2 regions of the Mesorhizobium sp. M0923 genome follow, and region 2 is predicted to be linked to the other one. Evidence: predicted binding sites of a transcription regulator. Region 2 holds the regulator's gene; the other holds the start of a gene.
What was found. The regulator PhoB, encoded in region 2, activates phosphate uptake and scavenging genes when phosphate is short. The targets are predictions, from matches to a motif close to TGTCATNNANCTGTCAT.
Positions count from the first base shown of each region.

Region 1: a site for PhoB is predicted at 1,443-1,459, ahead of NKH89_RS08500 (ceramide glucosyltransferase). Genes of this name have one in related genera too.

Region 1 covers NZ_JAMYNW010000004.1:87,151-90,563, forward strand. The annotation lists gene NKH89_RS08495 (O-succinylhomoserine sulfhydrylase) at 1-149, shown strand, start outside; gene NKH89_RS08500 (ceramide glucosyltransferase) at 184-1,338, opposite strand; gene apaG (Co2+/Mg2+ efflux facilitator ApaG/CorD) at 1,566-1,958, shown strand; gene NKH89_RS08510 (Hsp33 family molecular chaperone) at 2,035-3,045, opposite strand; gene argF (ornithine carbamoyltransferase) at 3,163-3,413, opposite strand, start outside.
Region 2 covers NZ_JAMYNW010000003.1:62,025-65,437, forward strand. The annotation lists gene NKH89_RS06285 (ROK family protein) at 254-1,498, shown strand; gene phoB (phosphate regulon transcriptional regulator PhoB) at 1,508-2,197, opposite strand; gene phoU (phosphate signaling complex protein PhoU) at 2,214-2,921, opposite strand; gene pstB (phosphate ABC transporter ATP-binding protein PstB) at 2,954-3,413, opposite strand, start outside.

The DNA.
Region 1 (3,413 bases), on a different contig from region 2:
ATCCGGCGACGACCACACACAAGAACTTGACCGATGAGGCCCGCGCCGAGCTCGGCATCGGGCCGGGCACGCTCAGGCTTTCCGTCGGCCTGGAAGATACCGACGATCTGCTCGAAGATATCGAGCAAGCGCTGAGAGCCGCCGGATAGGGCTGACCGAACAGAGGTGAGCGGGGGGCGCCGATCAGGCGCCGGACGGGGTCTCTTCCAGCTCCGCGACGGCCTTGGTCTGGATGGTCATAACGTTGCCGCGCCAGTCGACGGCGCCGCTCAGCCAGCCGCGCGCCCATATCGCCGGCAGCATGCAGTCGCGAACCATCATCGCCAGGATGGTGCGCAGCGACAGGTGCCATCCTTTGAACCAGGCCAAGGCACATTCCGGCAGGTAGGCCGCGACCAGCACGGCGATGGCGGTTGCCGGCAGGCTGACGCCGGCGTCAGCCGCCGCGATCAGCGCAAGCAGCAGCGGCGGCGCCGCGCCGATCAGGATCTCGGGGGCGAAGAACAGCGCGAAGGTGACGCGGCGCAGCCGCGCCCAACGCGCCTGCCGAGACCAGATCTCGCCAAGCGTGCGCCGGCCGAGCGGCTGTTCGAAGGGCGAAGCGACAAGATTGACGCGAAGTCCGAGCCGGTTGACCAGCTTGGTCGCGGCGGCGTCCTCGGCGATCTCGGCGGCCAGTGCGCGGATGCCGCCATTGGCGTCAAGCATCGGCTTGTTCCACAACATGCTCTTGCCCTGGGCGAAGCCAAGGCCGAGCGCCTCTCCAGCGTACTGCCAGCGTGCCTGCAGTGTGTTGAGAAAGGCGCATTCGATCTCCCCCCAAAACCCTTCAGGCCGCGAGCCGATCGGCGTCGAGCAGACGAGGCCGGTGTCGGGCCGCCATGCCGCCATCAGCTGCTGGACATAATCGCTCGGCATAAGCACGTTGGAATCGGCAAGGATGACCCAGCGATAAAGCGCCGCTTCCCAACCCTTCACGCAATTGTTGAGTTTCGGATTGCCGCTGATGCGGTCGTCGCCGACGAGCAGCCGGGCGCGTATAGCCGGAAAACGCGCCATTGCAGTGGTGATCGACTTGACCACGGGGTCGTCGGCATGGGCGACGCAGAAGATGAGTTCGTAGCGCGGCCAGTCGAGTGAGAAGGCGCGCTCCAGCGTCTCCTCGGTAAACGGCTCGACGCCGCGCGCCGGGACGACGATCGATACCGGTGGCACGGTGGCGGCCGGCGATGCGATCCTAGCTGCTCGCTTCAGCTTCAGCGAAGCTAACAGGATGCTGGCGAGATTTGAAAGAAGGAGAGCTATGGAAAAGAGGGCGGCTGCGAATGTCGGTTCCATCGAGATCTGGTCACTCCAGAAATGCTGGCCGCATGACGGCCGTTTTCAACAATTCGACAGAACACCGAGTCGCCCGGCACAAGCCTGCACACCATCATTGTCATGTGTCACTTAAATGACATTGTTTTTCGGCACCTGCGCTTGAGTCGGGCAAGGAGATGACGCGCATCGTTGATCAAACTGCGCTGAGCGTCGAAAGTTCCGTCTACATTGCTTTGGAGCAGTTCATGTACAGCGCCGTCACCCGCAACATCGAAGTGCAGGTCAGGCCGTTCTATCTGGAGGATCATTCCGACCCGCCGCAAAACCGCTATGTCTGGGGCTACCAGGTGACCATCGACAATCGGTCGGACGAGTTCGTGCAGCTTCTGTCGCGCTACTGGCACATTACCGACGGCACCGGCAAGGTCGAGGAAGTGCGCGGCCCCGGGGTCGTCGGCGAGCAACCCGGACTCAAGCCCGGCGACAGCTATCAGTATACGTCTGGATGCCCGCTCTCGACCCCGTCCGGCATCATGGTCGGGCACTACACAATGCGCAACAAGCGGGGCGAGACCTTCGACGTCGCCATCCCCGCCTTCTCACTCGATTTGCCAGGCACGCGGCGCACCGTCAATTGACGTTCACTTTGATTCCTCTTCCCGCCTTGCGGGGCGAGGAACCCAAGTTCTGCGAAGGCAGCCGCACTGACGCTCGTTATTGAGCCGCTGCAAATTCCGCCGGGTCGAAGTCATATTGCTTCGAGCAGAATTCGCAGGCGACGTGAATGCTACCATCCTCGGTGCTGTCTCTGATCTCCTCGGCGGAAAAACCCTCGAGGATGCCGCGGATCTTCTCCCTCGAGCATGAGCACTGGTCGGCGACCGGCACGCCGCCGAAGACGCGGACACCATGCTCGTGGAACAGCCGGTAAAGCAGCCGCTCGGCGCCGATAGTCGGATCGATCAGCTCGGTCGGTTCAATAGTACCAAGCAGCGCCAGCAGTTCCTGCCAGGAATTGTCGGTCGGGTCGTGGATTTCCTCACGCGGATCGCCGTCGCCCCCGGGAAGGTCGGGTACGCGCATGCGTTCCGGCGACTGCGGCAGGAATTGTGCCAGCAGGCCACCGGCGCGCCATTGCTCGCGGGCACCGCCGACGCCGGGCGTCAGAAGCTTGGCCACCGAAAGCCGTAGGTCGGTCGGAATCTGCTCCGATTGGCGGAAATAGGTGCGTGCGGCTTCTTCCAGCGTGACGCCGTCGAGCTGGACGATGCCCTGGTAGCGTTGCGTGTGGGCGCCCTGGTCGATTGTCAGCGCCAGGACGCCGCTGCCGAGCAGCGTCTGCGGCGACGTCTCGCCGGCAGCCGTCAAAGCCTCCAGCCGGTCGGCATCGAAGCGGGCATAGGCGCGCAGCGCGTGCGGCGTGGAGAAATCCGCGACCAGCATATCGACCGGCCCGTCGGTGCGGGTCTGCAGAATGAACTTGCCCTCGAACTTCAACGAAGTTCCGAGCAGGACGGTCAGCACACAGGCTTCGGCCAGTAGTCGTGCCACCGGCTCGGGATACTCGTGGCGGCTGAGAATAGCGTCGAGCATCGGCCCGAGCTGGACGGTACGGCCGCGCACGTCGAGCGGGCCGACCTCAAACGGCACGACATGGTCGTCGCCGGCGTAGCCGAACTCGCCGAGCTTGGGTTGATGTTCAGCCAATTGACGAGTTTCCAACATGACAAAGCTCCGGGGCGCGGCGATGCCGCCCTCCGGGGCGCATGCGACGAGACGCGCTCGATTTGCGTGATGCGCCTGAGATAGGCACCACGAACTCCCGGATCAAGGCGGCCCGGATCAAGCGCCCAGGCACCAGGCCAAAACCGCCTTCTGGGCGTGGAGCCGGTTCTCGGCCTCGTCGAACACCACCGAATGCGGCCCATCGATGACCTCGTCGGTAACCTCCTCACCGCGATGCGCCGGCAGACAGTGCATGAACAGCGCGTCCGGCTTGGCTTTCGCCATCAGGGCCGCGTTGACCTGATAGGGCAAGAAGACATTGTGGCCGCGCGCACGGTGCTCCTGACCCATCGAGACCCAGCAGTCGG
Region 2 (3,413 bases):
ATTGGCCCCAAAGGCCAGCTTAGAGGCGCTAATTTTTTCGAGCCTCGAAAAAATACTGGCCCGATCTCCCGCTGCTGTCAACATCGATTCTGATGGATTTTGATGTTGCTGCGACTTTTTTCGAGCTTCGGAATAAACGATGACAGCGCCACCTGCATCTGACACTATTTGCCTCATCCGACATTATTTGTCGGCATTACCGACGGCTTCCGGTTCATGAGCGGCCGCGGCAAACCGGGAGGAAAGCAAAACGATGTCGGTCGGAATCCGCCATGACGATTTGCGCCGGCGCAACCGGGCGATGGTGATCTCGGCCGTGCGCCGGGCCGGCCAGCCATCGCGTACGGAGATCGCCGCAACCACCGGCCTCAGCCACTCGACCATATCGGCGATCTCCTCCGACCTGATACGGGAAGGCATCCTCGCCGAGAGCAAGGCAAGCGAACCCGTTTCGTTGAAACGCGGTCGTCCGCAGGTCGGCCTCGCCCTCAATCCGGAAGCGGCGGCGGTGCTGACCGTGGTGTTGTCGCTGAATTTCCTGTCGGCCGCCATCATCGACTATGCGGGGCAGGTGGTCGCCGAGGAACAGCGCCGGCTGGACACGCTGACCATGCCGCGCGACGAACTGATCCGCGAATGCATGGCCATCGTCCGGCGCCGGCTGGACGATCCAGATCTTGACGTCCGCAGTGTCGCCCGCATCGCCCTGGCGATTCAGGGAATTACCGACTCCCCTGCACGCGCCATGCTGTGGTCGCCGATCACGCCCCAGACGGACATCGCCTTTGCCGACATGCTGGAAGATGAATTCGGCATCCCGGCCACGGTGGAGAACGACTGCAATATGATGGCGGTGGCTTTGCGCTGGCGCGATCCGGATCGCTATCGCGACGACTTCATCGCCATCCTGCTTTCGCACGGCATCGGCATGGGGCTGGTGTTGAAGGGCGAGCTGTTCACCGGCACGCATTCCTCGGGCGGCGAGTTTGGCCACATGATCCATCGTCCGGGCGGCGCGCTCTGCCGTTGCGGGCGGCGCGGCTGCATCGAGGCCTATGCCGGCAATTACGCCATCTGGCGCAACGCCACGCAGATGAGCGAAGACAGCCAACCGGTCGCCGACGTCAGCGACGCCGACATGCGCGCGCTGGCGGTTCGGGCGCGCGAGAAGGACGGGCCGGAACGCGAAGCCTACCGCAAGGCCGGCGAAGCGCTGGGTTTCGGTCTCGGCTCGCTGTTCGCGCTGATCGATCCGGCACCGGTCGCAATGGTCGGCGCCAGTGCCGCCGCCTTTGATCTGATCGAGCCGGCCTTGCGGAAGGCCATCGCCCAGACCGCCGGCGGCCAGCATTCGGGCTCGATCTCCTTCGATACCGAGCCGAACGAATTGCCGCTGATCCGCGAAGGCTGTGCAATGCGGGCGTTAAGCTTCGTCGACCAGCAGATTTTCGCGCCGGGCGCGCAAATGAGGCCCGGCGTCAGAAAGAACGTAGCCTGACTGGGCGGGTCAATCTTCCCTGATCGCGTAGCCGGCACCGCGGATGGTGCGGATGACATCAGGCATGCGGCCGTTGTTGACGGCTTTGCGCAGCCGCCCGACATGCACGTCGACGGTGCGTTCGTCGATATAGATCGTCTCGCCCCAGACATTATCGAGTAACTGGCTGCGCGAGAAGACGCGGCCCGGATGCCGCATCATGAATTCGAGCAACCGGAATTCGGTCGGCCCGAGCCGGATCTCGGTCTTCTTGCGATACACCCTGTGCGATTCGCGATCGAGCACGATGTCGCCGACCTTCAGCACGCTGGACAGCACTTCCGGCTTGGCGCGGCGCAGCAGCGCCTTGACCCTGGCCATGAATTCCGGTGTCGAAAACGGTTTGACCAGATAGTCGTCGGCGCCGGTCGAAAGACCGCGTACCCGGTCGCTCTCCTCGCCGCGCGCGGTCAGCATGATGATCGGCAGCCGTTCGGTTTCGGGGCGCACCCGCAACCGGCGGCAGAGCTCGATGCCGGAAACCGCTGGTATCATCCAGTCGAGCACCAGAAGATCGGGCACATTCTCCTGCAAACGGATCTCGGCTTCGTCGCCGCGTGTCACCACCTCGACCTGGTAGCCTTCGGATTCGAGATTGTAGCGGAGCAGCACACCCAACGGCTCCTCGTCCTCCACCACCATTATGCGTGGTGCGATCATCGGCTGGGCACCCCCATCATGTCGCCGGTGCGGACATTGTCGTTTCGTCTTGCTTCGGACGATTGACCGGCAATTGCTCGCCGGTCAGCACATAATACGCATTTTCGGCGATGTTGGTGACATGGTCGCCGATCCGCTCCAGATTCTTGGCGCAGAACAGCAGATGCGTGCAAGCGGTGATGTTGCGCGGGTCTTCCATCATGTAGGTCAACAGTTCGCGGAACACCGACGTATATTTGACGTCGATGCGCTCGTCGGCGGCGCGTAGCTTGGCCAACGCGGCCGCATCGCCTGCAGCATACTCCTCGATGACGCCCTGCACCTGGATGAGCACCAGCTGCGCCATCGCATCGATGGAATGCGATAGGTCGCGCGGTGTGACGCTAAGGCCGACCGCACTCACACGCTTGGCGATATTCTTGGCAAGGTCGCCGATGCGTTCGAGATCGCCGGCCATGCGGATCGCCCCGACGACATGGCGCAGATCGTGGGCCATCGGCTGGCGCTTGGCGATCAGGGTGATGGCGCGGTCGTCCAGTTCGCGTTGACGCGCATCCATGATGGCATCGTCGGAAACGACGCGTTGCGCCAGCACGTTGTCAGAATTCAACAGGGCCTTGGTCGCCCCGCCGACCATCGAACCGGCGAGGTCGGCCATGTCGCGGATCAGCTTGCTGATCTGCTCGAGATCCTCGTCGAAAGAAGCGACTGTGTGTTCGCCCATGGTCCTGTCCTCATATGCGTGATCGGAACGGCTCAGCCGAAGCGGCCGGTGATGTAATCCTGCGTGCGCTTCTCGCGGGGCGACGTGAAGATCTTCTCGGTCCGGTCGAACTCTACCAGTTCACCCAGATACATGAAGGCGGTCTGGCGCGATACGCGCGCCGCCTGCTGCATGTTGTGGGTGACGATGACGATCGTGTAGTCGGCTTGCAATTCGTCGATCAGTTCCTCGATCTTGGCGGTCGACAGCGGGTCGAGTGCCGAAGCCGGCTCGTCGAGCAGAATGACTTCCGGCTTCACCGCCACGGTGCGGGCAATACAAAGCCGCTGCTGCTGGCCGCCTGACAGGCTCAAGCCGCTGGCGTTGAGCTTGTCCTTGACCTCGCCCCACAGCGCGGCCCGCTTCAACGCTTGTTCGACGCGGCCGTCCATTTCGGACTTGCCCAGATTCTCATAAAGCCTGACGCCGAAGGCGATGTTCTCGTAGATCGAC